3 regions of the Variovorax sp. GW821-FHT09A10 genome follow, and region 1 is predicted to be linked to each of the others. Evidence: predicted binding sites of a transcription regulator. Region 1 holds the regulator's gene; each other region holds the start of a gene.

Region 1 (9,843 bases):
CCCAGCCGCGCCGCCGCCTGGTCCAGCCGTTGGCCGAGCACGTCGAGCCGTCCGCCCAGCGCATCGCCGAGCCGCTCATCGAGCAGATCGAGCGCGCTGAGCCACAGGTCGCGCGGCGCGCTGACGAGTTCGGCGGCGGCCGTCGGCGTCGGCGCGCGCAGGTCGGCGCAGAAGTCGGCAATCGTGAAATCGGTTTCGTGCCCCACGCCGCTGATCACAGGCACGGGACTCTGCACGATGGTGCGCGCCAGCGTTTCGTCGTTGAAGGCCCAGAGGTCCTCGATCGAGCCACCGCCGCGCACCAGCAGGATCACGTCGACGGCCGGCTCCAGCGAGTAGAGCGACTGCAAGGCGCGCACCAGCTCGCCCGGCGCGCTGGCGCCCTGCACTGCCGCCGGCGCCAGCACCACGGGAATATGTGGGACGCGCCGCCGCAGCGCGGTGACGACGTCATGCAGCGCCGCGGCGCCCAGCGAGGTGACGACGCCCACTGCACGCGGCATGGACGGCAGCGCCCGCTTGCGCGCCGGATCGAACAAGCCCTCGGCTTCGAGGCGCGCCTTGCGCTGCAGGAACTGCTCGAACAGCGCGCCCTGCCCCGCGCGCCGCAGGCTTTCGACCACCAATTGCAGGTCGCCGCGCGGCTCGTACACCGCCAGCCGACCACGCACCTCGACCTGGTCGCCGTCACGCGGTGTGAAGTCGAGCAGGCCGGCCGCTCGGCGGAACATCGCGCAGCGCAGCTGGCCGGATTCGTCCTTGAGCGAGAAATAGCAATGACCGCTCGACGCACGCGAGAAACCCGAAATTTCTCCGCGCACCGAGACCGGGTTGAAACGCGCGTCGAGCGCATCGGCCACCGCGCGGCACAGCGCGCCCACGGCCCACACGCGCGGCCCGGGCGCTGCATTCGGCTCCCTGAAGCTCATCGCGCCCCTCCGCCACCGACCGCCACTCTTCCACAACGGGCGCTGCGCCCCCCACTTTGGAGGGGTATGGTGGAACAGATGCACGAGTTCTCGTGCAAGCTGTTGATTTCATTAAAAAAAGTGCTGCTCAAAATTCAATCGATCTAACGGAAAGCCCGCCCCATGCGGGTTCGGAGACATTGCGCGATGGGTTAATCACAAAGTTATCCACAGAATCTGTGCGTCCTTGCCGACACGCAAACAAGCCGCGAGCCGATGGTGGCTCGGTGGATAATCGCCGCGCATTTGCAGTCTACGGGCCGGAGGATTTTCTTGTTTTCCATCATTGTTGCCGCGGGCTGGCCAATCTGGCCATTGCTCGCCTGTTCGGTCATCGCACTCGCGCTGGTCATTGAACGTTTCACCAGCCTCAAGACCGTCAAGGTCCTGCCGCCGAAGCTGCTGGACGAGACCATCACCGTGTCGCGCGGCGCGGTTCCCGGCCCGGATGTCGTGACCAAACTGGAAAGCAACTCGATGCTCGGCCAGGTGCTGGCCGCCGGCCTGCGCGCGCTGAACGCCAACCCGCGCTGCACCGAAGAAGACCTGCGCGCCGCCATGGAGGCCTCCGGCCGCACCGTGGCGCACAAGCTGGAGCGCTATCTGCCGGCACTGGCCACCATCGCCTCGGCCGCGCCGTTGCTCGGCCTGCTGGGCACGGTGATCGGCATGATCGAGATCTTCGGCTCGCAGTCGCCCGGCAGCGGTGCGGTCGGTTCGGGCAACCCGGCGCAGCTGGCGCACGGCATCTCGATCGCCCTGTACAACACGGCCTTCGGCCTGATCGTGGCGATTCCGACGCTGATCTTCTGGCGCTACTTCCGCAGCCGCGTCGACGAGTACCTGCTGAACCTCGAACTCTCGGGCGAGCGCTTTGCGCGCCACCTGAACGCCCTGCGCAAATGAGCTCGCGCGGCCGCATGCAGTTTCGCCACGGCGCGCGCGACGAGCCGGAGATCAACCTGATCCCGTTCATCGACGTGCTGCTGGTCGTGCTGATCTTCCTGATGCTGTCGACCACCTACAGCAAGTTCACCGAGATGCAGCTGCGGCTGCCGACGGCGGACGTCGACGCCCAGCGCGACTACCCGAAAGAGGTGATCGTGGCGGTGTCGGCCGACGGCCGCTACGTGATCAACAAGTCGCCGCTGGCGGACCGCAGCGTCGACACCGTGACCGCCGCGCTCGGTGCCGCCGCCACCGGCGGCAAGGACAGCGTCGTGATCATCAGCGCCGATGCCGCCAGCCCGCACCAGGCCGTGGTGACGGTGATGGAGGCCGCGCGCCGCGCCGGCCTGATGCAGATCACCTTCGCCGCCCAGTCGACGGCCCAGGCCGGTCACTGAGTGTCGACCGGCGCGCGGCTGCAGGATGCCTGGCTGCGCCGCGGTGCGCTGGCCTGCCTGCTGTGGCCACTGTCGCTGGTCTATGGCGCCCTCTTCGCGCTGCGGCGTGCCTTCTATCGATGGGGCTGGCAGAAAACCGGACGCGTGCCGGTTCCTGTGATCGTGGTCGGCAATGTGATTGCGGGCGGGGCCGGCAAGACACCGGTCGTGATGGCGGTCGTGCGGCATCTCCAGGCGCGCGGGCTGCGCGTGGGCGTGGTGTCGCGCGGCTATGGCCGGCGTACCGACGACTGCCGTGAAGTCCTGCCGGACAGCGATCCGCAGGACGTCGGCGACGAGCCCGCGCTGATCCACCATGCCACCGGCGCACCCGTCTTCGTCGCCCCGCAGCGCATCGAGGCCGTACGCGCCCTGCTCGAGCGGCACCCGGCCACCCAGGTCATCGTCAGCGACGACGGCCTGCAGCATTTGGCGCTGGCCCGCGACATCGAGATCTGCGTATTCGATGACCGCGGCGTCGGCAACGGCTGGCTGCTGCCTGCCGGCCCCTTGCGCGAGCCGTGGCCGCGCCGCTGCGACCTGCTGCTGCACAGCGGCGAGCGGCCCGCCTTCGGCGGCGGCTACACGGCCACCCGCGAACTGGCGCCGTACGCCCTCGCGAAGGATGGCCGACGCATCCCGCTCGACACGCTCGCCGGTCAGCCCGTGATCGCGCTCGCCGCCATCGCGCGGCCGCAAGCCTTCTTCACGATGCTGCGCGCACGCGGACTGACGCTCGCGAACACCCTCGCGCTGCCCGATCACCACGATTTCACTGAATGGCAACGTCCGGCCGGGCCCGCCCTGCCCCTCGTCTGCACGGAAAAAGACGCCGTCAAGCTCTGGCACCAAGCACCCGACGCGCTCGCCGTGCCACTGCACTTCGAACCCTCGCCGGCGTTCTTCGCCGCCCTCGACGCAAAGCTATCATCGCTCGATGGATACCAAGCTGCTTGAACTGCTCGTCTGCCCCGTCACCAAGGGCCCGCTGACCTGGAACGCCGAGAAGCAGGAACTCTGCTCGCGCAGTGCGCGCCTGGCCTACCCGGTGCGCGACGGCATCCCGGTGCTGCTCGAGAACGAGGCCCGCACGCTGTCCGACGAAGAGCTGGGCCTGTGAGCTTCACCGTTCTGGTGCCGGCCCGGCTGGCTTCGACGCGACTTCCCAACAAGCCGCTGGCCGACATCGCCGGCCTGCCGATGGTCGTGCGCGTGGCACAACGCGCCCGCCAGTCCGGCGCCCTTCGCGTGGTGGTGGCCGGCGACGACGCCGCCATCATCGAGGCCTGCAAGGCGCACGGTGTCGAAGCCCTGCTGACCCGCCAGGACCACGGCAGCGGCACCGACCGGCTGGCCGAAGCCTGCGAACAGCTCGGGCTCGACGGTGACGCGATCGTCGTCAACGTGCAGGGCGACGAGCCGCTGATCGACCCCGCGCTGATCGACGCCGTGGCCGCCACGCTGGCTGCGCGACCGCAGGCCGCCATGAGCACCGCTGTCCATGCGATCGACTCGCTGGCCGACTTCATGAATCCGAACGTCGTGAAGGCCGTGCTCGACGCGCAGGGCCATGCGCTGTACTTCAGCCGCGCACCGATCCCCTGGTGGCGCGACGGCTCTTCGAGTGGTGCGGCGCCGTCGGTGCTACCCAGCCCCGCACCGCTGCGCCACATCGGCATCTACGGCTATCGCGCGGGCTTCGTGCGGCAATTTCCGTTGCTGTCGCCCGCGCCCGTCGAAGCCACCGAAGCACTCGAACAGCTGCGCGCGCTGTGGCACGGGCACCGCATCGCGGTGCATGTGAGCGATGTCGCCCCGGGCCCCGGGATCGACACGCCCGAAGACCTGGCGCGCGTGCGCGCGGTCTTCGCGGCCAGCTCGTCTGTGTGAACTGCCCGCCGTCCCCGAGGGAACGGCGGCAATTTGTCACGGGCACGCATGCTATCCTCGACGCAATTCCGCCTCGGCGCGCCTGAGGGTGCGCATGGGGCGCGACACAAAATCTAAGAACCTTCCGAGGACACCATGAGACTTATTTTGCTGGGCGCGCCCGGGGCAGGCAAAGGCACGCAAGCGACCTTCATCTGCCAGAAATACGGCATTCCCCAAATTTCGACCGGCGACATGTTGCGCGCCGCCGTCAAGGCAGGCACCCCCCTCGGGCTGCAGGCCAAGACGATCATGGATTCGGGTGCACTGGTCAGCGACGACCTGATCATCAACCTCGTGAAGGAACGCATCGCGCAGCCCGACTGCAACGGCGGCTTCCTGTTCGACGGCTTCCCGCGCACCATTCCTCAAGCCGACGCCATGAAGGCGGCCGGCGTCAAGCTCGACTACGTGCTCGAGATCGATGTGCCCTTCGGCGACATCATCGAACGCATGAGCGGTCGCCGCTCGCACCCGGCATCGGGCCGCACCTACCACGTCAAGTTCAATCCGCCGAAGGTGGAAGGCAAGGACGACGTGACCGGTGAAGAGCTGATCCAGCGCGAAGACGACAAGGAAGAGACCGTGCGCAAGCGGCTCGACGTCTACAGCCAGCAGACCCGTCCGCTGGTCGACTACTACTCGGCCTGGGCCAAGGCCGATCCGGCCGCCGCGCCGAAGTACCGCGCCATCCAGGGCGTGGGCACGGTCGATGAGATCACGCAGCGCGCGCTTGCCGCACTGAACAGCTGATCCGTCAGCCTTCTTAGCCGCCCTCCGACTCTGGCAGGGCGGCCACTCCCAACAGTTCCAGCACCAGCGCGACCCGCGCCTTCACCGGCGTGAGTGCGCCCGCATCCCGCAGCCCGTCGCCGGGTTTCGGCAGGATGCGTCCGTTCGCACAGCGCGTGGCACGCAGTACTGCCACGCCGCCGTCCTGCGCCTTCAGCGCCGCGGCTTCCAGTGCGTGGTGCACGGTGCCATTGCCGGTCGCGGCCACGACCAGTCCGCGCAAGGGCTCAGCCGATGGAAGTAGCAACGCCTCGACGATCGCACCGCTCGCGCCCGCGTGGCTCATGACGATCTCGACGCGGGGCCACGGCTTCGACACGGCCGCCAGCCGCGCAGCATCGAACGGCGCTCCCTGCGGCCACGCGCGAACGCGGCGCACCTCGCCCTCTTCCACATAGCCGACCGGCCCCGCATCGCCCGACGCGAAGGCGTCGAGACGGTAGGTGTGCACCTTCTGCACATCGAGGCCGCTGTGGACCGTGCCCGCACACACCACCGTCACGCCCTGCGCTCCTGGCGTCGAAGCCACCACGAGCGCATCGCGCACGTTCTGCGGACCATCGGGCGACAACGCCGTCGCCGGGCGCATCGCGCAGGTCAGCACCACCGGCTTGTCTGGCGCGAGCACGGCGTGCAAGAAGAAGGCTGTCTCTTCCAGCGTGTCGGTGCCGTGCGTGATCACGATGCCAGCCACATCAGGTTGCGCCAGCCAGTGTGCGCAGCGCGCAGCCAGCTGGCGCCAGGTGTCGGCGTCCATGTCCTTGCTGTCGAGCTGCGCGACCTGCTCCGCCACCAGCGCCACGCCGGCCGGTGCCTCGATGCCGCCCAGCAGGTCCGCCACCCCCACCTGCCCGGCGGTGTAGCCGATGTTGTCGCCGCTGCTGACAGCCTTGCCGGCAATGGTGCCGCCGGTGCCCAGCACCACCACGCGGCGCGTCTCGGACGAAGAGGAATGAGTCATGGCTTGTCAACTTTTGAAAACTGGTTAAAAATACAGGTACTGGATATCTAGCCAGTGCCGCAAGGAAACCACTATGCAGTTCGCAGTGAAGCTTACCGCCCGCCAGCAGCAGATCCTGGACCTGATCCAGGCCGCCATCGCACGCACCGGTGCGCCGCCCACGCGCGCCGAAATCGCCAACGAGCTGGGCTTCAAGTCGGCCAACGCCGCCGAAGAGCACCTGCAGGCCCTGGCCCGCAAGGGCGTCATCGAACTCGTCAGCGGCACCTCGCGCGGCATCCGCCTCAAGGGCGATGCGCTGCGCTCGCTCCACGAAACGCGCCACCGCGAAGGCAACCAGTTCTCGCTCTCGCTGCCCGGCATGGCCCAGCTCGCGCTGCCGCTCATCGGCCGTGTGGCGGCGGGTTCGCCCATCCTCGCGCAAGAGCACGTCGACCAGACCTATTACGTCGAGAACACGTTGTTCCAGCGCCAGCCCGACTACCTTCTTAAGGTACGCGGCATGTCGATGCGCGACGCCGGCATCATGGACGGCGACCTGCTCGCCGTGCAGGCCACCAAGGAAGCGCGCAACGGCCAGATCGTGGTGGCACGCCTCGGCGAAGAAGTCACCGTGAAGCGCCTGAAGCGCAACAAGCAGGTGATCGAGCTGCACGCCGAGAACCCCGACTACCCGACCATCATCGTCCAGCCCGGCGAGCCCTTTGAAATCGAAGGCCTCGCGGTCGGCCTCATCCGCAACACCATGCTGATGTAGGCCCCTGGCCTGCTGCCAACGGCAGCAGCACCTCATCCGGCCGCGACAGGTGGCGGGCGTATGGCGCGAAGTCGCCATCACCCTGTTGCGGCCGATTCAAGAAATCCTGCCTGTGTTCAACCTCATACTTTTTTGGAGTTCACATGGGAATCGCCCTCCTCGCCATCGCCGACCTCTGGTCGCCCCTGCAATCGCTGGCCACCCGCTGGATGCCTGTCCGCCGCCCGTCACGCAGTGACAGCAGCGACGCTGCCGCCGGTCTGCGCTACGTGGCCATTCGCCCGGCCTGCACGGCACGCACCGCCGGCGGCCCGGCGGCGGCCACATCGCCATCCACCGCCGCGACACCCGCCCGCCCGCTGCGCGTGGTCCGTGTGGTCGACCGGCAAGGCTCGCAGCGCGGCTGTGCCAACCGGGTCGTGATCTCCGGCCGCATGGCCGACGTGTGCGCCGAACTCGACCGGCTCGCCGCACTGGAAGCCGCGGAAACCGGCAGCGGCACGCCCCGCCCCAGCCACCTGCACTGAGAAGGTGCGAACGAGCCCGCCGTGCCTGCGCGCCCCGCACGCGCATGGCGGATTCACCCCCAACGGCCTGAAACAGGCCTCCCGGGCGCCATCTGGCACGGGGTATCCAAACGTTCACACGTGCGACGTGCCGATGCTGCGAGGCACAATGGCATGCCATGAACATTGTGATCCTCGACGATTACCAGGACGCCGTGCGCAAGCTGCAGTGCGCCGCCAAACTGGACGCCTATGCCGCCAAGGTCTACACCAACACGGTCAAGGGCATCGGCCAACTGTCGGTTCGCCTCAAGGATGCGGACGTCATCGTGCTCATCCGCGAGCGCAGCCAGATATCCCGCCAACTGATCGAGAAACTGCCCAAGCTCAAGCTGATTTCCCAAACCGGCCGCGTCGGCGGCCACATCGACGTCACGGCCTGTACCGAACGCGGTGTGGCGGTGGCCGAAGGCTCGGGCTCGCCGCAGGCCCCCGCCGAACTCACCTGGGCGCTGATCATGGCGGCCATGCGCCGCCTGCCGCAGTACATCAGCAACCTCAAGCACGGGGCCTGGCAGCAGTCGGGCCTCAAGTCGGCGTCGATGCCGCCGAATTTCGGCGTGGGCTCGGTGCTCAAGGGCAAGACGCTGTGCATCTGGGGCTACGGCCGCATCGGCCAGCTGGTGGCCCGCTACGGGCAGGCCTTCGGCATGCAGGTCGTGATCTGGGGCCGCGAGGCCAGCTGCGCCAAGGCGCGCTCCGACGGCTTCCAGGTGGCGCAGAGCCGCCACGAATTCTTTGCCGCGGCCGACGTGCTGTCGGTGCATCTGCGGCTCAACGAGGACACCCAGGGCCTCGTCAAGCTCGAAGACCTCTCCCGCATGAAGCCGACGGCGCTGTTCGTCAACACGTCGCGCGCCGAGCTGGTGGAGGCCGATGCCCTGCTGGCCGCGCTCAATCGCGGGCGCCCCGGGCTGGCGGCCATCGACGTGTTCGAGAGCGAGCCGCCGCTGCAGGGCCATGCGCTGCTGCGCCTCGAAAACTGCATCTGCACGCCGCACATCGGCTACGTCGAGCAGGAAAGCTACGAAAGCTACTTCGGCCAGGCGTTCGACAACGTCGTGAGCTACATCAACGGCAACCCCACGAACATCGTGAATCCCGGCGCGCTGCAGGTTCGCCGGTGAGTTCATGAGCCGGCCCGCGCCGCAGCGCGGCGCGCTCTGGGCGCTGCTGGCCGGCAATTTCGTGATCGGCACGGGCGTGATGGTCGTGCCCGGCACCCTCAATGAAATCAGCGTCTCGCTGGCGATCCAGGTCGCCACGGCGGGCCAGCTGATCACTGCAGCCGCCTTCGTGATGTGCCTGGGCGCCCCGCTGCTGGCCGCCGCGGTCGCCGGCTGGGACCGCCGCAAGCTGCTCGCCCTCACCCTGCTCTGGTACGCCGCGTGGCACGTGGTCGCGGCGCTCATGCCCAGCTTCGGCGCACTGCTGCCGGTGCGCATGCTGACGGTGATCGCGCCCGCCATCTTCACGCCCCAGGCTGCGGCCTGTGCCGGCATGCTGGTGCCGCCCGAGCAGCGCGGGCGCGCCGTGACCTTCGTCTTTCTCGGCTGGTCGGTGGCCTCGGTGCTGGGCCTGCCGATCGGCGCGCTGATCGGCGGCCACCTGGGCTGGCGCATGGCCTTCATGGCCATCGCGGCGCTCAGCGTCGTGAGCGCCGCCTCGGTGTGGTTCACGCTGCCCAACGGCATCCGGCCCGCCGCGCTCACCGCCGCCGCCTGGTCGCGCGTGCTGCGCAGCCCGGTGCTGATGGGTATCGTGTCGGTCACGGCGCTGCAGGGCGTGGGCCAGTTCGTGCTGTTCAGCTATTTCGGCCCGCTGCTCAAGCAGGGCTTCGGCGCCGACGCCAACACGCTGAGCCTGATGTGGGCGCTGTTCGGTGCTTTCGGCCTGCTGGGCAACATGGTGGTCAGCCGCTACATCGACCGCGTCGGCGCCGGGCGCATGGTGCTGTTGACGACCGGGCTGATCGCGCTGAGCCTGCTGCTGTGGCCGCTGGCCAGCACGCTGGCGTGGCTCGCGGTGGTGCTCGTGCCCTGGGGCCTGGGCTGCTTTGCCACCAATTCCTCGCAGCAGGCGCGCCTCGTGGGGCTGGCGCCCGCCCTGGCGCCGGGCTCGGTGGCGCTCAACAGTTCGGGCATCTACATCGGCCAGGCCCTGGGTGCGGCGCTGGGCGGCTGGCTGCTGGCGAACGACGCCACCGAGTGGATGAGCCGGGTCGGTTTTGCACTGATGCTGTTGGCGATGGGCCTGAGCATCGCCATCGATCGCAGCCGCCGCCCGGCCTGATTCCGATGCCCCGCGTAACACCCGGGGCGCGGGCCTCCCGCGAGATTGCAAAATCGGAGCTTTCGTCCGCGTCGCGCACCCGCGCCGGCGCGGTCGCCCCGGACACCCACCAACCCATGAGAACCTTGATCCCATGACAGTGAACTACCCCCGAATCGGCGTGATCGGCGCCGGCGCCATGGGGCGCGGCATC
Region 2 (9,843 bases), on a different contig from region 1:
CGAGTCGATGCAGTCCGACCCGTCGCACGAACCCAAAGGCCTGATCCGCGACCCCGGGAAGAACCGCGACGTGTTCCTGCCCTCGGCCTGCCGCGACGAGATGCTGCACGGCCTGCCGCGCGAGGAGCTGGCCGCGCATCCGCTGCTGGGGCCGTACCTGAAGGACTTCTTCGGGCAGGCCGGGCAGCCTGACGATGTGCGCGTAGCCTACGAGGCGGCCATCGGCCAGAAGGTGGAGGGTGCGCGCTTCTTCAAGGTGCATGGCGGCGCGTCGGACACCGAGGTGGAAACGCAAGAGGCTGCATAACGCACGCCGCGATACGGGTCTTTGCGCCGGGGCTCGCCTCGATGCGCACAGCGTGTGAACATCCCGTGTCGGGAGCACACGCCGTGAAGTTTCGTGATCGCGCACAGGCCGGCCGCCAACTCGCTGCCTTGCTGCAGCGGCGCGGCGGTTTTGCGGATGCCGTGGTGCTGGCACTGCCGCGCGGCGGCGTGCCGGTGGCCTTCGAGGTGGCCCGCGCACTGCGCTTGCCGCTCGACGTGCTGGTGGTGCGCAAGCTGGGCCTGCCCGCACAGCCCGAATACGCCTTCGGCGCGCTCGCGGGTGACGGCGTGCCCGAGATCGACGAACACCTGGTGCGCACGCTGGACCTGCGGCCGTCGGAGATCGATGCCGTGGTCCGTGCTGAACTCGCCGAGTTGGCGCGTCGCACGCAGGTCTATCGCGGCGATCGCCCGGCGTTCGATGTGCAAGGCCGCACGGTGCTCGTCATCGACGACGGACTCGCCACCGGTGCCACCATGCGCGCCGCGGTTCGCGGGCTGCGGCGGCAGAGCGCCGGCAGCGTCATCGCCGCCGTGCCCGTGGCGTCGCCCGAGGCCTGCGAGGCCTTGCAGCGCGAAGCCGACGACGTGCTGTGCGTGCGCTGCCCCACGGTGTTTCGGGCGGTCGGTGCCTGGTATGAAGATTTCTCGCAGACGACGGATGAAGAGGTCTGCGCGCTGCTGGCGCAGGCCTAGCGCCTGAACATCCGCAGATCGAGCGCGCTCTCTTCGCCCAGCCACATCGCATGCGCCGTGTGGTCCGCGAAGTCGTCGCCGGTCACGCCGTGCACGAAGATGTCCAGGCCGTTGCGGTTGGCGTCGAGCCAGCCGATGACTTCGTCGAACTCGGCGGCGTCGAAGGCCAGCTGGCAGCTCCAGTGCGGGTGCGGGCCGACGAGGCGTTCGTGCACGCGGCCTACCACCACCATCAGCTCGTGGCCGGCGCGCTCGCTGAGCTCACGCGCCTGCGCCAGTGTGGCGGGGGCGAAGTAGATGTGGGCGTGGTACTGGGCGTAGAGGTTTTCAGGGCGGCGCGGCATGGTGGGCTCATTGTGAACCGAGGCGGAAGCGTCCGCTGTAGCGAAACACGTCGCCGAACCAGCGGTGGCGCAGCAGCATCTTCATGGTGAAGTGGTCGGGGTCGGACGGATCGGGCCGCTCCTCGACGTAGGCGGTGCCCAGAAAGAGGCCCAGCGGCAGCGGAATGCGCAGCCCCGCGAGGCGCCAGATGTAGCCCCGGTCGCGGAACACCAGCGCGCCGTCTTCCGCGCTCACCGCCAGGCGCATGCCGATGCCGAAGCGCACGTATTCGATCACCTCGCTGCCTTGCGCCGCGTCATGTTCCATGTGCGAGCGGAAATGGAAAGGCGGCCTGCCCGGGAAGTGGAAGACACGGTCCCAGTAGAGGTGGGCGTTGCCGGGGTGGCAGCGGTAGTGCACCTCGATCGGCACCTGGGTACCCTGGTGCGGAACCAGCGCGCCGAACAGCCGGCCGAAGGGCATCAGCAGCGCGGCCCAGGGAGCGTGCCAGACCTCGCTCATGGTGCCGCGCACGCACACGTAGTCGTCGGAGAACGGCGCCATCGTGTAGTGGCGGCGGATGACGTCGCCGAGCCGGTCCCACGCGGGGCCGAGCGCCTGCTGGAAGACGGGTGGCGCGCTCATCCCGCCACCGCCCCGGTGGCTTCGCTGCGCGCCTTGTAGAAGCGCAGGATGTTCTCGGAGGCGTCGCCCAGCAGGAACTGCATGACCGGGTCCGCATACCAGTTGAAGCGCGTGCTCAGCCGCCATGACACCGCGACGCGCAGCTCGGTGCCACCGTCGCGCGGGGTCAGGGTGTAGGTGGTGTCGCGCAGGTCGAAGTACTGGCCGCCGATCATCACGTGGTCGTCGAGCGCACCGGCGGGGAAGGAGTCGGGCGTGAAGCGAAAGCGCCACTTCAGCAGGCGATCGGGCTGCCACTCGGTGACGACCTCTTCGAAGTGCACGTTCTTCTGCCACTGCACCTGGCGCACGCGGCCCTCGGGCGTGTCGACGGTCACGCCCGACACCGGCATCGGCACGCCGACACGGTAGGCCCACGCATCGCCGACTTCGCTGGGGCGGATGTCGCGCGCGGCGTTGAGTTCGTGCCACACGCGCTCGGCCGGCGCTGCGATGAAGAGCGTGCGCGAGGTGTTCGAGAACTGGTCCGGGTTGGGCCATTGCGGCTCGATGCCGCCGAGCAGCAGCGGCACCAGGGCAAAGCTGTACAGCGCGGGCTTGGGCCAGTTGGTGATGCGGCACACGATGCCCATGGCCAGTCCGCCGACGCTGCCCATCACCGCGAACAGCGGCACGATGAAGGCGGCGCAGATGATGCCTTCGATGAACACCATCAGCGTGCCGCCGACGAACAGCGCGGTGGCCACCCACGGCGCCCAGAGGTAGTAGCCCCAGCTGCGTCGCTCGATGCGCTCGGCCATGTACACCGTGACCGCGCCGCACGCCGCGGGCGCGAAATAGACGAAGGAGCCCAGCATGGCCGAGAAGGGCTCGCCGGGGCCGCCGCCGAAGACGATGCGCAGCACGAACGCGATCGCCGCGCCGGCGAACATGGGCCAGAACCAGCCGAACGGCATGCCGCCGCGCACGGGCTTCTTGGCCGGCACGTCGTCGGTGGCAGGCAGGTCGGCGAGTTTGCTTTCTTCGGGCTCGGTGCGCATGGAAATCTCTTCTCCTCTTTTTGTGATGTCTCAGCTGGCGCTGCGCCGGGCCGTCACCATGGCGTAGTCGAAGTCGCGCCAGAACATGCCCAGCGCGAGCGCGCAGTAGCTGGCCACGATGTGCTTGCGGCGCCAGGGGCTGAGCCTGCCGCGCGCCTTCCACAGTTCGGCCAGCGTGAAGCGCGTGGCCAGCACGGGGATGTGCAGCGCGCTCGGCGCCACGCGCCAGCGCAGCGAGGTGAACGCGATGTCCTCGAAGCCGTGCGCGCGCAGCGCGGCCGTGAAGTCGTCGCGCACCGCCAGCGTGGGCACGGCCCAGCTGTCGGCCCACAGGCGGTGCAGCCAGCCCGCGAGGCGGCCCGGCCGGCGGCGCAGCAGGAAGCCGTCGACCACCACCAGCCGCGCGCCGGGCTTGAGCAGCCGCGCGGCCTCGCGCACGAAGTCGGCCTTGGCGGTGCCTTCGGCGTAGCAGGCGCTTTCGAGCGCCCAGGCGCCGTCGGCCTGGGCGGCGGGCAGGCCGGTGCGGGTGTAGTCGGCCTCGACGTGCGCGACGCGGTCGGCCACGCCGGCACGGGCGTCGAGCCGCGCGGCGATGCCGTTCTGTACCGGCACGTTGGTCACGGTGACGGCATGCAGCGCGGGGTCGTCGCCGACCAGCGTGCGCGAGGTGGCGCCGGCGCCGCAGCCCAGGTCGAGCACGCAGCGCGGGCCGGGGGTGGCCGTGTCGAGCCGCAGTGCGCGGCCGACGGTGCGGTTCATCTCGATCAGCATGCCCTCGCGCCGCAGCGGGTTCAGGCCCAGGCGCCAGAAGCCGAAGTGCATGTTGTAGCTGGGGCTCCAGGCGCGGTAGTCGTCGGCGACCTCGGTGAAATAGTCCTGCGTGTCCTCGCGGCTCACGTGGCCTTCGACGGCAGGCGGCGCAGGCCGCGCGGTGCCGGGCAGGCGGAAGTCGGGCTGGAAGACGTCGTGCATCGAAAACTCCTTCAGGCGTGAGCGGGTGGTGTGTGACAGCGTGAGTTTTTTAGAGCTTGCAGTGGTCGTCGGCACAAGTGGCCGGCGCGATCGCACCGTGCCCCGCGAGCCGCAGGACCAGCCAGCGCGGCAGCCGGTAGCGGTTGCGGGCCAGCACCGCGTAGGCGCGATCGGCCAGCCGGCCGACCACCGGCAGGTCGAGCACCGCGCCGCCGGCCGGCAGGCCCACTGCGGCGCGGCAGGCGCGGATGGCGTCGACGCCCACGCGCAGCCGGCCTGCGGCATCGACCGCGTGCAGCGAACGCATCAGCGCCTCGCGCGGTGCCGGGCCGCTTGCGAAACCGGCGGGCGAGCAGTCGATCAGGCGCAGCCGCTTCGCGGCGTCGCGCGCCTGCATGGCGCCCATCTCGGCCGTGCACAGCGGGCAGGTGGCGTCGAAATAGACGGTGAGCGGGTAGGTGGCGGGGGCGAAGCGGGTCATGGTGCTTTTGGTTCTCGATATTTCAGTCAAAACAGAAATAAGAAGGCAAAAAAAAGGCTCAGCCTTTCTCAGATCATGGGCAGGCTGGCGTGGTGCGCGTCGGGGTCGTCGCCCTTGCCTGCGCCAGGAGGGGCGGGGGGCGGTGCGCTGTCGCCGCGCACGAACTTCTGCACGCTGGCGCCGAGCGTGAGCACCTTGTCGAGTGTGCCGGGCGACAGCCGCAGCATTTCGTCGGCCCAGGTGGCGAGCTTGGTCATGAGGTCCATGGTGGAGCGGATGCGGTCCTGCGCATCGGGCGGCTCCTTCTGGAAGTCGGGGCTGGCGACGATCTCGCGCAGCACGCGGATGGTGGGGTCGAACTCGCGCTCCTTGCGCTCGCGCACCACGGTGCGAAACAGCTCCCACACGTCGACGCTGGTTTCGAAGTAGTCGCGCCGGTCGCCCAGCGTGTGGGTGACGCGCACGAGGTTCCAGGCCTGCAGTTCCTTCAGGCTGTTGCTGACGTTGGAGCGGGCCACGCCCAGCGTTTCAGACAGCTCTTCGGCGTGCATCGGCTTGCCGTGCGCGAAGAGCAGAGCGTGGAGCTGCGAGACCGTGCGGTTCACGCCCCACATGGAGCCCATCTCGCCCCAGTGCAGGACGAACTTGCGTTGAATGTCGGTGAGTTCCATGGCGTCGAGTTTAGGAATTCCTGAATTTCTGTCAAGACAGAAACAAAAAACGCTGCACGTCGGCGGCAAAAGTGAAATACTGTATGAATAGACAGTTATTTGCCTTGTTTCCTGTTTCCTTCCAAGGACTCGCCATGCCCGCCGCCCAGGTTCCCATCCACATCATCAAGGGCCGAGGCGCGGCCACGCGGCTCGCGCACCGGTTCTCCAAAGACGAACGCAACGCCTTCGACGACGGCTGGGGCACGCTGGAAGAAGGCGAGGCCGAGGCCGCCGGGCTGTTGCCGCTGGCCACCGAGGTGCGCTTCGAAGACGTGAAGTCGGTGCTCAGCAGCAACGAGTCGCCCGACATCCCGTTCGACCGTTCGCTCAACCCGTACCGCGGCTGCGAGCACGGCTGCATCTACTGCTTTGCGCGGCCCACGCACAGCTACCTGAACCTCTCGCCCGGCCTCGACTTCGAGACCAAGCTCATCGCCAAGCGCAACCTCGTCGAGGTGCTGCGCGCCGAACTCGGGCGCAAGGGCTACCGCCCCAGCAACCTCGCCATCGGCACCGCGACCGACTGCTACCAGCCCATCGAGCGCGAGCTGCGGCTCACGCGCGGCGTGATCGAGCTGCTGAGCGAGGTGCGGCATCCGTTCGCGCTCATCACCAAGTCGAGCGCCGTCGAGCGCGACCTCGACCTGATCGCGCCCATGGCCGCCGACCGGCTCGCGGCCGTGTACGTCACGATCACCACGCTCGACGGCGAGCTGGCGCGCAAGCTCGAGCCGCGCGCCGCCGCGCCGCACCGGCGGCTGCGCACCATCCGCACCCTGGCCGAGGCCGGCGTGCCGGTGGGCGTGAGCGTGGCGCCGCAGATTCCGTTCATCACCGAGGACATGGAGCAGGTGCTCGAAGCCGCCTGGGAGGCCGGCGCGCGCAGCGCCTTCTACACCGTGGTGCGCCTGCCGTGGGAGGTGGCGCCGCTCTTCAAGGAATGGCTCGAGCTGCACTATCCGCAGCGCGCCGAGCGCGTGATGGCGCGCATCCACGAGATGCGCGGCGGCAAGGACTACGACGCCGACTTCGCCACGCGCATGAAGGGCAGCGGCCTGTGGGCCGACCTGATCCACCAGCGCTTCCAGAAGGCGACGCACCGGTTGGGCCTCAACCGCGAGCGGATCGCGCTCGACACCGGCGCGTTCCGCCCGCCCGGCGCCGCGGGGCAGGGCAGCCTGTTCTGAACAGGGCGCAGACGCGGTAGATTCGTGGCCGTGCCGGCCTCGGCACGCATTCGGCATCGGCTGCTTCAAACAAGGTCAAGGGCGCGCATGAACAGGGTCTGGCTCGTGGTGATGGGGGTTTCGGGCTGCGGCAAGTCCAGCATGGGCGCGGCGCTGGCCACGGCGTTCGGGTTGCCGCTGATCGAGGGCGACGACCACCACCCGCCGGCCAACGTCGACAAGATGAGCCGCGGCATCGCGCTCACCGACGCCGACCGCACCGGCTGGCTGGCCACCTTGGGCCGCGCCCTGGCCGACGCGCCGCAGGGCGCCGTGATGACCTGCTCCGCGCTCAAGCGCAGCTACCGCGACCAGCTGCGCGCCGCCGCGCCGGGCCTGCGCTTCGTGTTCATGCAGATCGACCGCGCCGAAGCCGAGCGCCGCGTGGCCGCGCGCGCGGGCGCTGGCCTGCACATGTTCCCGGCCAGCCTTGTGGCCAACCAGTTCGCCACGCTCGAATCGCCGGTCGGCGAGGCGGGCGTGCTGGCGGTGGATGCGACGGTGCCGCTGGGAGTGCTGGTCGGGCAGACGACGGACTGGCTGGCCGCGGGCTGAACTCCCGTTCAGGGAACGAGGAATGAATGCACCAGCGTCAGCTCGCCGGGCTTGCGCAGCGGCACGCGAAAGACCTGCTGCTTTTCCTTGGGCGTGCCCTCGTCCTGCAGGATCGCCACCTGCGCGGTCGTGACCTCCTCGCGCTGTTCGCCCGCGCCGAAGTAGTTCACGAACACGTGGTACGCCCCCTGCACCGGGCTGGGCGTGGCGAAGATCTCGGGGCCGAAGCCGGTCGTCACGTCCACGTCCAGCGCGCCGCCGTTCGGAGCCACGCGGGCGCCGTAGAACACATGCTGGCCGTCGGGCGAGACCACGTGCAGGTCGAGGTCGGTGCTGTCGCTGTCCCAGCTGAGCACGACACGCAGCTTCACGGGCACGCGGCTGGCCTGCGTCTCGTAGAACTGGGAGCGCGCTACCTCGCCGTTGGGCGAGCGCACTTCCACGCCGTGGCTGCCGCTGCCGAACGACCAGGGCCGCGCGAAGTTGCCCTTCTCGTCGGTCAGCAGCGGAATGGCGATGCCGTCCACGATGAGGCGCGCGGGCGTGCGCGGGGCGGTGTCTTTGGTCTTGGGCGTGGCCGCGATGCGGCCACGGATCAGCGAGGCCTCGGAGCGCCCGTTGGCGTTCACGCTGCTGGCCGGGTAATGCACTTCCTGCACGAAGTCCTGCTGCCGGGCCGGGGCGTTGCGCCAGCCGCCGCGCGGCGTGTCGAGCGTGGTCTGGGCGTGTGCTGCGACGCCTGCAAGGCAAGAGAGCAGGCCGATGGCCGCGAAGGCGGCGCGGTGCGCCAGAAAAGAGTGGTTCATGAGTCTGCCAGTTGCTGCGCAAGCCGTTCGATGAAGGTTTCGTCCTGTCCGTGCGGATGGTCGCGGAAGGCCAGGTGCAGGTATTCGTGGATGAGCGAGACGCGGCCTTCGCGGGTGTGCCACTCGCGCACCCGGATCACCAGCCGCCGCTGGTCGGAATGGGGCACGCCCATGGCGAGCTGGCACACGCGCAGCGTGTCGTCCACGGGCTGGAAGCCGGTCTCGGCGCGCAGCACGCGGCGCCAGCGCTGCTGGCGTTCGGCCAGCCATTGCTGCGCCTGCGGCAGGGGCGTGCAGTCGGCCTCGGCCCGGAACGATGCCAGGCTGCCGCGCGGGTACGCCGTGCGCAGGATGGCCGCAAAGGGTTGCCCCTGGCGCCCCGCGGCGACCGCGGCCTGCCACGACATCACGCCGGGCGAGGCCTGGTCGCCGTGGTAGCGCACCGCCTGTCCGTCGACCACCAGGCCCTCGGTGAAAGCGGCCACGGCACGCGCCGACGCGCTCGGCGGGTTGGGGCTCACGCGCTGCGTGCGGCTGTCGTCGGCGATCTGGCGGCAGCCGCCGGTTTCGGTGGCGTTCTGCAGCACGTAGGTGCGCGCCGCCACGGCGAGGGCGCGGGCGGCTTCGGTTTCGCGTGCATCGCCTTCGCGATCGAGCACGCGCGCCACGTAGTCTTCCAGCGGCAGGCGCGCGGCAATGCGCGGGCCGTCCGCGCCGTAGCGCAGCACCTGGGCCGGCACGGCTTCCATCACCAGCTGCGAACCGTTCTGGAACGCGATGCGGTAGCGCCCGCGCAACGGGCCGGCCGGTGCGGCGGTGGTGTTGCCGGCAACCGCGCGCTGCACGCTGGTGATCGGGTAGCGCTGAAAAAAATCGACCGCGATGCAGGGCTGCGCGCTGACGGCCGCGCCGTCCGGCGCGGGCGTGGCCAGGCCATGGGCGGCCCACTGTGCGGCCATCCATGTCGCGTCGGCGCGCAGCGCGCTGCGGCTGGTGCCGGCATCGCCGAACCAGAAGGGCGTGCCGTCGGCCAGCCAGCCCGCGGCGCCGCCGACGGGCTGTGTGCCTTCGCGCCATGACCAGGTCTTCAGGCGCGGCCCGCCGCCGAGCGCGGCGAGCACCTCGTCGTCGCGCACCGTGACGGGCTGCAGGGCCTGGCGCGCGGCCGTGCGTGCGGACGCGGGCACCTGCCGCAGCGCGGCCAGCAGCTCGGACACCGGCACCCGCGTGTCGGGCTGCATCGCGTCCAGGCGCAGCAGCCACGCGGGGGCGTCGTGGTCGCGCCAGAAGCGTGCCCAGCCGGCGGCGTCGATGCCGAGTCGCGCGGGTTCGAAGTAGGGGCCGCAGGATTGGGCCAGCGCCTGCGCGCGCCCGATGCTGGCGCCGGGGTCACAGCAGTACTCGTCGTCGGTGCGGCGCTGCGCGCTGGCGCAGCGGTAGGTCGGCTCCTGCGTGGCGTTGACGCTCAGGTAGCTGTAGACGAAGAGCTTCCACACGCTGCCCAGCGGGGCCTGCAAGGTGTCCGATGCGGGAAGGCGCGCAGTCGTGCCTTGCGGCGTGCGTTCGAGCGCGACCATGCCTTCGTCGGTGAGCCACGCGAGACGCGGTTGAACCTTGGAGGGTGCCGCCGCGAGAGCGGGCTGGGCCAGCGCGGCGGCAAGCGCGATCGCACCCACGCCAGTCGCAGCCAGTCGCGAGAACACCCGTGCCGCTTTCATGAAGGCCTTGCCGTTCGCGTCTTCAGCGCACTTCGACGCCGGCCCAGCGGCCGTTGCCTTCGAAGGCCTTGGCTTCGGGCTCGTACATGCGCTGCAGGCGCGCCGGCGGCAGCTTGAAGGTGCCGCGCTGCGAGAAACGGACCAGGTGGCGCACGGTCAGCGGCGTGCCCGCCACCAGCGTGTCCAGCGGCACGGCGTAGCCCTGCGCGGTGGCCTGGCTCTGTGCACGCTCCATCGGCTGCAGCTTGCCGGCGCTGTCGGCCATGTCGATGCCCCAGGTGCTTTCTTCCACGGCCGCGCCCGGCGGCAGCGCGGCCTCCACGAGGCTCCAGCGCATGGC
Region 3 (9,843 bases), on a different contig from region 1:
TCGAGCGGCACCGAGGACTCGTCGAGCGGGCTCAGGTCGCCCGGGCGGCGCTCGCGGATGCGCGCCTCGACCACCGACAGCGGCTTGATGCCGCGCACCAGCGCCAGCCAGATCAGCAGCACCGCCAGCGGCAGGATCGCGAACTGCGGCAGCAGCACGCCCTTGATGATCTCGGTGGCGAGCACCGCCTGCTTCTCGCGCGTCTCGGCCAGCTGCAGCAGCGAGGGCGGCACCTCCTCGCTGCCGCTGGGAATCCACAGCGAGGCCACGCGCACCGGCTGGCCGTGCACGGTGCTGTTGTGCAGCAGGACCACGTTGGTGCCGGGCGGGTCGTCCACGTTGGGCTGCGGCAGGTCGCGCTCGCCGTGCAGCAGCGTGCCGTGGCCGTCGAGCAGCTGGTAGTAGATGTGGCCGGCATCGTCGGCGCGCAGGATCTCGCGCGCCGATTGCGACAGCACGAAGTGCGTCTGCCCTTCTTTCACCGTGACCAGTTCGGCCAGCACCTTCACGTTGTGCTCCAGCGCACGGTCGAAGGGCGCGTTGGCGATGCCCTGCGCCACCAGCCAGGTCACGCCGATGCTCACCGGCACGAGCAGCAGCAGCGGCGTGAGCATCCAGTCGAGGATCTCGCCGAACAGGGAGCGCTGGGCGCGCTGGAAGAGCTTCAAGGGAGTTCCTGGCAAGGCGAAAGAACGCGGGCGAGCGTGAACTAGTACTGCGATTCGCAGGTGTGACGTTTCATTGACAAGGTGTGACTGGTTGTAGCCTTGACGTGCAGTTTCTGCAATTCAAAAACATCAGGGAAGAAATCATGAAGCAAAAGACAGTGGGCGGCTGCCCCAAGCCGCTCTGGATGGCCGCGACCGTGTTGGCCGCCAGCGTGGGTGTCACCGCATGCGGCGGTGGAGGTGGCGGAGGCGGCGGTGGCATGCCGATGCTGCCGATCGCACCGGTTCCGGCGCCCGCCCCCGCGCCCTCCCCGGCCCCCGCGCCCGCACCCGCACCCGCCGAGAACCGCGCCGCCGTGCCGGGCTCCGAGCCGCTGCCCTCGCTGAGTGCGCCGCAGCCCGGTTCCACCGCCGCGGTGGGCAACGACAGCGAAGGCATCTACGCCGCGGGCGTGCGCGGGCTCGCCTTCGTCGGCGCCAACGGCTCCATCGCGCGCAGCTTCACCGTCGGCACGCTGTGGGGTACGCTGAAGGTCACGGGGCTCGACTGGTCGTTCAACGCGGACACCGAGTTCTATTTCACTACTGTCTCGCAGGTCACCGGCTCGGGCACCTTCGCGCCGAAGAAGACGATGAACGGCACCTATGCCTACGGCACCCGCGCCCCGGCCGATTTCGGTCCCCTGACCTACACCGTCGAGAACGCGCTGGCGGTGTCGCAGGCGAGCGTGGCCGGCACGTGGTCCAACAACGACAGCAGCCTCGGCGTGACGGTCCAGGTCGACGACAAGGGCGTGTTCACCGGCAGCACGAGCGGCGCCGAGATTGGCCAGTGCACGCTCTCGGGCACCGTCGCCCTGGCGCAGCCCGGCTCGGCCAAGAACATGTACGAGCTCAAGCTGAAGGCGGTGAATGCCGCGACGGCCAGCAAGGACGATTGCGAGCTCACCCTGGCCGCCGCCGGCTCTTACGTCGGGCCGGCCGCCATCGGACTGGTGCCGGCGGGCGTGTACGAGAGCAACGGCTACTTCCGCAGCCTCATGTTCCTGATCCGCTCGAACACCGGCGCCACGCTGCTGGTCGGCCTGCGCAAGCAGCCCTGAGGGCGTTCTGCGCGGGCGGGGCAGGCTCAACCGGGAATCTTCTCGAGGCAGTAGCCCAGCCCGCGCACCGTCGCGATGCGCACCGGTCCTTTTTCGATCTTCTTGCGCAGGCGGTGGATGTAGACCTCGATGGCGTTGATGCTCACCTCTTCGCCCCATTCGCACAGCCGGTCCACCAGCTGGTCCTTGCTGACCAGCCGGCCGGCGCGCTGCAACAGCACTTCGAGCAGGCCCAGTTCGCGCGCCGACAGCTCGATCATCTTGCCGTCGATGGTCGCCACGCGGCCGGCCTGGTCGTAGACCAGCGGGCCGTGGCGGATCGCGTTGCTGGTGGCGCCCATGCCGCGCCGCGTGAGGGCGCGCACGCGCGCCTCGAGCTCCTGCAGGCTGAAGGGCTTGGCCATGTAGTCGTCGGCGCCGTGGTCCAGGCCCTTGACGCGCTCTTCCACGCTGTCGGCCGCCGTGAGCACCAGCACCGGCAGCTGCGAGCCGCGTGCGCGCAGGCGTTTGAGGATCTCGATGCCGTGCAGGCTGGGCAGCCCGAGGTCGAGGATCAGCAGGTCGAACTCGCTGTGGGTCATGAGCGCGGTGTCGGCCTGCGAGCCGTTGGCCACGTGATCGACCGCCGCGCCCGAGGTGCGCAGGCTGCGCAGCAGGGCATCGGCCAGCACCTGGTCGTCTTCGGCAATCAGTATTCGCATGAGCCACCTCCGGCGGATTCAGGCGCCATGCCGGCGCTGTTCACATTTGTCTCAACGCGAGTCTAGCCCGCTGTATAGGCTTCGAGTCCGATGGTTACCACGGTGGCGATCTCGTCGCCCACGCTGGCGCGGAACTCGCGCTCGGTCTGGGTCACGGCGCGGCGGAAGGCGTCCAGCCAGGCCAGCCCGTCGGCCGTGAACAGCACGCGCCGCGCGCGCGCATCGAGCGGGTCGGGCCCGCGCGTGACCAGCCCCCAGGCCTCGCACTGGTCGACCAGCGTGCCCATGGCCTGCTTGGTCATGCCGGCGCGCTCGGCCAGCTCGGTCAGGCGCGAGCCCTCGCGCGCCAGGTGCCGCGTGATGTGGATGTGCGCCGCGCTCACCTGCGCGCGCGCCGCCAGGTTCGACAGCGCCAGCGGCACGTCGATGTCGTGCGCCATGAGCGCCAGCACGCGCTCGTCGAAGCGGCGCATCGCATGGCCCAGCAGGCGGCCCAGGTGGGTCTGGCGCCAGGCGTCGGGATCGGTGGGAAAGGCGGGGTCGGCCATGGCCTCAAATGGTAAGGCAAACTGACTTTAAAGTGGGTTTGCGAAACGCCATGAGCCCCTACACTACTGTTCAAGCATCCAGCCTGTGGTTAAAAGCAGATGGATGAACCCCGACACAAACCGTTGATATTCAAGGAGATTTCCACATGGACGCAGTCGTCAAGGGCGCAAGCATCTCGGTCGCCAACAGTGAAAAGGCCAAGGCCCTGCAGGCCGCGCTGGCCCAGATCGAAAAGCAGTTCGGCAAGGGCACGATCATGCGCCTGGGCGAAGGCGAGGCGCTCGAAGACATCCAGGTGGTGTCCACCGGCTCGCTGGGCCTGGACATCGCCCTGGGCGTCGGCGGCCTGCCGCGTGGCCGCGTCGTTGAAATCTACGGCCCGGAATCCTCGGGCAAGACCACGCTCACGCTGCAGGTGATCGCCTCCATGCAGAAGCAGGCCGGCACCTGCGCCTTCGTCGACGCCGAGCACGCGCTCGACGTGCAGTACGCCCAGAAGCTCGGCGTGAACCTGTCCGATCTGCTGATCAGCCAGCCCGACACCGGCGAGCAGGCGCTCGAAATCGTCGACTCGCTGGTGCGCTCGGGCGCCGTCGACCTGATCGTGGTCGACTCGGTCGCCGCGCTTACGCCCAAGGCCGAAATCGAAGGCGAAATGGGCGACTCGCTGCCCGGCCTGCAGGCCCGCCTGATGAGCCAGGCGCTGCGCAAGCTCACGGCCACGATCAAGAAGACCAACTGCATGGTCATCTTCATCAACCAGATCCGCATGAAGATCGGCGTGATGTTCGGCTCGCCCGAAACCACCACCGGCGGCAACGCGCTGAAGTTCTACGCCTCGGTGCGCCTGGACATCCGCCGCATCGGCACCATCAAGAAGGGCGACGAAGCCATCGGCAACGAAACCAAGGTGAAGGTGGTGAAGAACAAGGTGAGCCCGCCGTTCAAGACGGCCGAGTTCGACATCCTGTTCGGCGAAGGCATCAGCCGCGAGGGCGAGATCATCGACATGGGCGTGAACGCCAAGATCATCGACAAGTCGGGCGCCTGGTACGCCTACAACGGCGAGAAGATCGGCCAGGGCCGCGACAACGCCCGCGAGTTCCTGCGCGAGAACCCCGACCTGTCGCGCGAGATCGAGAACAAGGTGCGCGAGTCGCTGGGCATTCCGCTGCTCGCGGCCGATGCCGGCAGCGAACCCGAGAAGGCCGAGAAGCCTGCCAAGGCATCGAAGGCCGACAAGGCGGCGGAGTAAGTTAGACAAGGCGGCCCTTCGCGCAGTGCGTGGGCCGCGTGAGCGACCCAGCACCCCCGAATGGCCTTCAGTGCCCCCTCCCTCAAAGGCCGCGCCCTGCGCCTCCTGAGCCAGCGCGAGCATTCGCGCGCGGAGCTGGAGCGCAAGCTGGCCAAGCACGAGGAAGAGCCCGGCACGCTGGCGAAAGCGCTCGACGAGCTGGCCGCCAAGGACTTCATCAGCGAGCCGCGCGTTGTGGCCTCGGTGCTGCACCAGCGCGCGGCCCGTTCGGGCGCGCTGCGCGTGAAGCAGGAGCTGCAGGCCAAGGGCATCGCGCCCGAAGCCATCGCGCAGGCGGTGGCCGGCTTGCAGGAGACCGAAGTCGAGCGCGCCACGGCCCTGTGGCGCCGCCGCTTCGACGCGCCGCCCGCCGATGCGAAGGAGCGCGCGAAACAGATGCGATTCCTGATGGCGCGCGGTTTCTCGGGCGCTGTCGTGTCCAAGGTGCTCAGGAGCGACTTCGATGACACAAGCGACGACCCCAACGGCGAATGAAGGCGACGCGGCCCTGTCCCGCGTCATCACGCAGCGCGTGCACTGCGAATGGCGCGACGCCTATGCGCTCGCGTCCGACCCGAAGCGGCTGCCCGACTGGGCCAGCGGCCTCGCGAAGAGCGCGCTGGTGCCGCACGGCGACCACTGGATCGTGCGCACGCCCGAAAGCGGCGAGGCCCGCATGCGCTTTGCGCCGCCCAACGACCTGGGCGTGCTCGACCACTGGGTGGCGCCCGAAGGCGTGCCTGAGGTCTACCTGCCGTTTCGCGTGATCGGCGTGGCGCCCGGCGTGTGCGAGCTGCAGTTCACGCTGCTGCGTCAGCCGCACATGGACGATGCGGCCTTTGCGCGCGATGCCGGATGGATCGCGCGCGACCTGCAGGCCCTGCGCCGCCTGCTCGAGGCGGGCTGAGCCGGCCTGGCTTACTCGGTGGCCGTGACGTCGTCGGCCAGCGGGTTCTCGGCCTTGTACGCGGCGATGTCGCGCACGTTCTTCTGCACCGCCACCGCGCCGAACAGGCTCAGCAGGAAGGCCATGGCGTAGAAGCCCTTCTCGCTCGCAGCCAGCGAGGCGTTGAACAGGCCCACGGCCAGCAGGCCCACCGACAGCAGCAGCGAGACCCAGCACAGGCCGAAGTAGATGCCGGTGACCGAGATGCCCTCGAGCCGATCGCGCACCGTCTTTTGCAGCGACACGGCCGAGAACAGGCCGTACATGAGGATGGTGAAGTAGTAGCCCTTCTCGTTGAGCTGCATCGCGGCATTCCACAGCCCGAGCAGGTACACGATGGCGCCGATGATCAGCGCGGCCCAGGAGGCGGCGACGAATGCAGCGGTCGGTTTCTGAAATCTGACGGTTCCCATGGCGATCCTCCTCGTTGTTGTGTGGCGCGATTATGGTGCGGGAAGGCGGTGGCATGATCGCCAGCGACCGGCCTCCCAGGAGGCGGCTTTCCAAAAAAACCGGAGGACCCGTTCATGTCGTCACAACCCGCCCAACCGCAGTCTCTCGTTCGCACCGGCGCCAAGGCCGGCTTCGCCTTCGCCGGCTCGGCCATCAAGGGCGCGCTGATCGGCCTGTTCCTCGGCGGTGGCGTGTTCTTCTACTACCTGAGCCAGCTGCAAGGCTCGGGCAACCCCGCGGCGCGGGCCGGTGGCGCGGGCGCCATCCTGGCGCTGATCATGTCGCCGCCGCTGCTGGTGGCCGTGCTGCTGTCGTTGTTCATTGGTGTGTACTTCCTGCTCGGCGTGCAACGGGGCCGCGCCCGCGCGATGCAGCACCTGGTCGCGGCGCGCGGCGAGGCCGTGTCGCAGCGGCTGGGCGACGCCATCGCGGGCCGCATCGAAGCCATGCCGCGCACCCACGGCGGCCTGCAGCGCGTGGCCGACTGGCTCTCGCCCGACGCCCTGTGCCAGCAACTCGCGCCGGTGCTCGGCGAAGGCCGGGCTGTGCGCGCGGTGGTCGGCTTCGTGCTGGGCCGCCTGCCCCTGAGCGACATGCTGGCCGAGTGGCAGCAGGAGCGTGCCGCGCACGGTGCGACGACGCCTGCGACGGGCGAAGACCCTGCCCTGCGCGCCCTGCTCACGCGCCGCATCCACGAGGTGCTGCAGGAGATGGCGACGCCCTCGCGCAAGCTCTTCTACATCGCGCTGGCTGCGCAGGCCGTCCTCCTAGGCATAGGGCTGTGGCTCGTGCGCTGAGCCCGACCGTCTTCGTTGGTCTTGAGGCGTGCAGCAGCTGCGGCGCTGACGCCTCGGCGACAATCAGCGCCCGCGCGGGCCTTGCGGTGTGCGCGGCCTCCATGCCTCCCTGTCTGCCCCACTCCCCGCTTTCATGATCGTCCGGAAACGCCCGTCCGGGCTCAAGCTGTTTCTGTCCTGGCGGGGCTCCGTCCTGCCGCGCATCGCCGCGGCGCTGACGCTCAACGTGATCGTGGCCATCGTTGTCACGGTGCTGCACGGGCGCTTCGGCTCCATCAAGATCCCGCTGGGCACCGTGCCCTTCGCGCTGCTCGGCTTGCCGCTGGCGATCTTCCTGGGCTTTCGCAACACCGCGGCCTACGACCGCTTCTGGGAGGCGCGCAAGCTCTGGGGCGAGGTGATCCTGCGTTCGCGCAACCTGGCGCGCCAGTGCCAGAGCCTCATCGACGGCGATGCGCCGGTCAACGCCGGCGCCGACACCGTCCGCCGCCTGGACGACCTGCGCGTGCGCATGACCCTGCGCGCCGCAGCCTTCGCCCATGCGCTGCGCCACCAGCTGCGCGGCACCGATGCCGCCGCCGACACCCGGCCCTTCCTGCGCGAAGCGGAATGGCAGGGCCTGACGCAGGTCGCCAACCGGCCGCACGCGCTGCTGATGCACATGGGCGCCGACCTGCGCGAAGCGCTGCGCGCGCGGCGCATCGACCCGGCGCTGGCGGCGGGCGTCGATGGCACGCTGTCGGCGCTGAGTGCGGCGGCTGCGTCGTGCGAGCGCATCCTCAGCACGCCCATTCCTTTTTCGTACACGCTGCTGTTGCACCGCACGGCGTACCTGTATTGCTACCTGCTGCCCTTCGGGCTGGCGGACTCGGTCGGGTTCATGACGCCGGTGGTGGTACTGATCGTGGCCTACACCTTCTTCGGCCTCGACGCGCTCGGCGACGAGATCGAGGAGCCCTTCGGCACCGAGTCGAACGACCTGCCGCTCGAGGCCCTGTGCCGCACGCTCGAGATCGACCTGTGCCAGTCGGTGGGCGCCCCGGCGCCGGCGCCGCTGGTGCCGGTCGACTACTTCCTGCGCTGACACCCGCCGCGCGCGCGGTGCCGGCTTTTCTTTTTCCTGCCTGACGAAAGAAAGACGTTTTGTCCCCCATGCCGCACGAAGACCGCATCCGCCTGCCCGCCCTGCGCAGCAGGATCACCACCGCCGAAGCCGCCGCCGAATGGATTCGCGACGGCATGGTGGTCGGCATGAGCGGGTTCACGCGCGCCGGCGACGCCAAGGCCGTGCCGCTGGCGCTCGCGGCCCGCGCGCGCCGCGCGCCGATGAAGATCACGCTCATGACGGGCGCCTCGCTCGGCGGCGACGTGGACCGCCAGCTCACCGAGGCCGGCGCCATCAGCCGGCGCATGCCGTTCCAGGTCGACACCGTGCTGCGCCAGGCGATCAACCGCGGTGAGGTGATGTTCATCGACCACCACCTGTCGGAAACGGTCGAGATGCTGCGCACGCGGCAGATTCCGCCGATCGACATCGCGATCATCGAGGCCGTGGCCATCACCGAGACCGGCGCGCTGGTGCCGAGCACCTCGATCGGCAACAGCGCGAGCTTCGCGATCCTGGCCGACAAGGTGATCGTCGAGATCAACACCTCGCAGTCGACCGCGCTCGAAGGCCTGCACGACATCTTCATTCCCAAGCACCGCCCGCAGCGCGAGCCGATGCCGCTGGTGGCGCCGCACGACCGCATCGGCACCAGCGCCATCGAGATCCCGCCCGAGAAGATCCTGGGCATCGTCATCACCGACAAGGCCGACAGCACCTCCACCGTGCTGCCGGCGGACGCCGAGACCGCGGCCATCGCGGCGCACCTGGTGGCCTTCTTCGAGCGCGAGGTGGCGCAGGGCCGGCTCACCGAGCGGCTGCTGCCGCTGCAGGCGGGCATCGGCACGGTCGCCAACGCAGTGATGTCGGGGCTGGGCGCGGGGCCGTTCGAGCACCTCACGATGTACTCGGAGGTGCTGCAGGACTCGACCTTCGACCTGTTCGACGCCGGCAAGCTGGACTTCGCCTCGGGCTCGTCGATCACGCTGTCGCCCGCGAAGGCGCGGCAGGTGTTCGGCGACTTGGCGCGCTACAAGGACCGGCTGGTGCTGCGACCGCAGGAGGTGAGCAACCACCCGGAGATCATCCGGCGCCTGGGCATCATCGCGCTGAACACGGCGCTGGAGGCCGACATCTACGGCAACGTCAACTCGACCCACGTGCTGGGCACGCACATGATGAACGGCATCGGCGGCTCGGGCGACTTCGCGCGCAACGCCTACCTGTCGATCTTCGCGACCAAGTCGGTCGCCAAGCAGGGCGCGGTGTCGAGCATCGTGCCGATGGTGTCGCACGTGGACCATGCGCCGCAGGACGTCGACATCCTGGTCACCGAGGTGGGCCTGGCCGACCTGCGCGGGCTGGCACCGCGCGAACGGGCGGCGGCGATCATCGCGAACTGCGCGGCCGAGCCGTACCGCGCGATGCTGCAGGATTACCACGCGCGCGCCGTGGCGACCTGCGGCGGCCACACGCCGCACCGGCTCGAAGAAGCGTTTTCGTGGCACGTGCGCTACCGCGACACGGGCACGATGCGGGCCGACTGAAAGCAGAAAGGCCGGTCCTTGCGGGCCGGCCTTTCCTTCTTGTCAGCGCTTGAAGCGGGGGCTCAGAGCGCCAGCATCAGCTTGAGGTTCTGCACCGCGGCGCCGCTGGCGCCCTTGCCCAGGTTGTCCAGGCGCGCGATCACCACGGCGTGGCGGTGGTCCTCGTTCGGGAACACGCGGATCTCGAGCTGGTTGGTGTCGTTGAGCGCCAGCGCGTCGAGCTTGCCGTCGTCGGTCGGCGGCAGCACCTTCACGAACTGCTCAGGCGTGTTGCTCTTGGCATAGTGCGCGGCCAGGGCGTCCTGCAGGTCGCCGGCCTTGGGCTTGCCGGGCAGCAGGTCGAGGTGCAGCGGCAACTGCACCAGCATGCCCTGCTTGAAGTTGCCCACCGACGGAATGAAGACCGGGCGGCGCGTGAGGCCGGTGTAGGTCATGATTTCGGGGATGTGCTTGTGCTTCAGGCCCAGCGCGTAGGTCTCGAACAGCGGCGCCTTGCCGCCCTCGTAGTCCTCGATCATGGTCCGGCCGCCGCCCGAATAGCCGCTCACAGAAGGCAGCGACACCGGGAAATCGGCTGGCAGCAGGCCCGCATCGACCAGCGGGCGCACCATGGCGATCGCGCCGGTGGCGTAGCAGCCGGGGTTGCCGACGCGGTCGGCCTGGGCCACGGCCTGCCAGTG

The links. The regulator LexA, encoded in region 1, represses DNA repair genes until DNA is damaged. The targets are predictions, from matches to a motif close to ACTGTATNNNNATACAGT.
Region 2: a site for LexA is predicted at 5,235-5,252, ahead of AC07Q9_RS01410 (PA0069 family radical SAM protein). Genes of this name have one in related genera too.
Region 3: a site for LexA is predicted at 3,086-3,103, ahead of recA (recombinase RecA). Genes of this name have one in related genera too.

What each region holds. Positions count from the first base shown of each region.
Region 1 is NZ_JBWKPT010000002.1:759,907-769,749, forward strand. It holds gene xseA (exodeoxyribonuclease VII large subunit) at 1-929, opposite strand, end outside; gene AC07Q9_RS10320 (MotA/TolQ/ExbB proton channel family protein) at 1,242-1,874, shown strand; gene AC07Q9_RS10325 (ExbD/TolR family protein) at 1,889-2,314, shown strand; gene lpxK (tetraacyldisaccharide 4'-kinase) at 2,315-3,310, shown strand; gene AC07Q9_RS10335 (Trm112 family protein) at 3,291-3,473, shown strand; gene kdsB (3-deoxy-manno-octulosonate cytidylyltransferase) at 3,470-4,243, shown strand; gene adk (adenylate kinase) at 4,379-5,035, shown strand; gene AC07Q9_RS10350 (asparaginase) at 5,049-6,035, opposite strand; gene lexA (transcriptional repressor LexA) at 6,109-6,792, shown strand; gene AC07Q9_RS10360 (hypothetical protein) at 6,936-7,319, shown strand; gene AC07Q9_RS10365 (D-2-hydroxyacid dehydrogenase family protein) at 7,478-8,485, shown strand; gene AC07Q9_RS10370 (MFS transporter) at 8,490-9,650, shown strand; gene AC07Q9_RS10375 (3-hydroxyacyl-CoA dehydrogenase) at 9,784-9,843, shown strand, end outside.
Region 2 is NZ_JBWKPT010000001.1:280,596-290,438, reverse strand. It holds gene AC07Q9_RS01450 (Rieske 2Fe-2S domain-containing protein) at 1-307, shown strand, start outside; gene AC07Q9_RS01445 (phosphoribosyltransferase) at 391-1,023, shown strand; gene AC07Q9_RS01440 (DOPA 4,5-dioxygenase family protein) at 1,020-1,367, opposite strand; gene AC07Q9_RS01435 (DUF4166 domain-containing protein) at 1,375-1,992, opposite strand; gene AC07Q9_RS01430 (SRPBCC family protein) at 1,989-3,032, opposite strand; gene AC07Q9_RS01425 (SAM-dependent methyltransferase) at 3,063-4,004, opposite strand; gene AC07Q9_RS01420 (thiol-disulfide oxidoreductase DCC family protein) at 4,054-4,485, opposite strand; gene AC07Q9_RS01415 (GbsR/MarR family transcriptional regulator) at 4,554-5,156, opposite strand; gene AC07Q9_RS01410 (PA0069 family radical SAM protein) at 5,291-6,385, shown strand; gene AC07Q9_RS01405 (gluconokinase) at 6,473-6,979, shown strand; gene AC07Q9_RS01400 (YfaP family protein) at 6,988-7,785, opposite strand; gene AC07Q9_RS01395 (DUF2300 domain-containing protein) at 7,782-9,503, opposite strand; gene AC07Q9_RS01390 (MG2 domain-containing protein) at 9,526-9,843, opposite strand, start outside.
Region 3 is NZ_JBWKPT010000004.1:329,430-339,272, forward strand. It holds gene AC07Q9_RS18220 (sensor histidine kinase) at 1-668, opposite strand, end outside; gene AC07Q9_RS18225 (hypothetical protein) at 812-1,771, shown strand; gene AC07Q9_RS18230 (response regulator transcription factor) at 1,798-2,472, opposite strand; gene AC07Q9_RS18235 (MarR family winged helix-turn-helix transcriptional regulator) at 2,535-3,020, opposite strand; gene recA (recombinase RecA) at 3,167-4,276, shown strand; gene recX (recombination regulator RecX) at 4,337-4,810, shown strand; gene AC07Q9_RS18250 (polyketide cyclase) at 4,779-5,222, shown strand; gene yiaA (inner membrane protein YiaA) at 5,234-5,674, opposite strand; gene AC07Q9_RS18260 (hypothetical protein) at 5,789-6,511, shown strand; gene AC07Q9_RS18265 (bestrophin family protein) at 6,645-7,595, shown strand; gene scpC (succinyl-CoA:acetate CoA-transferase ScpC) at 7,664-9,163, shown strand; gene argC (N-acetyl-gamma-glutamyl-phosphate reductase) at 9,226-9,843, opposite strand, start outside.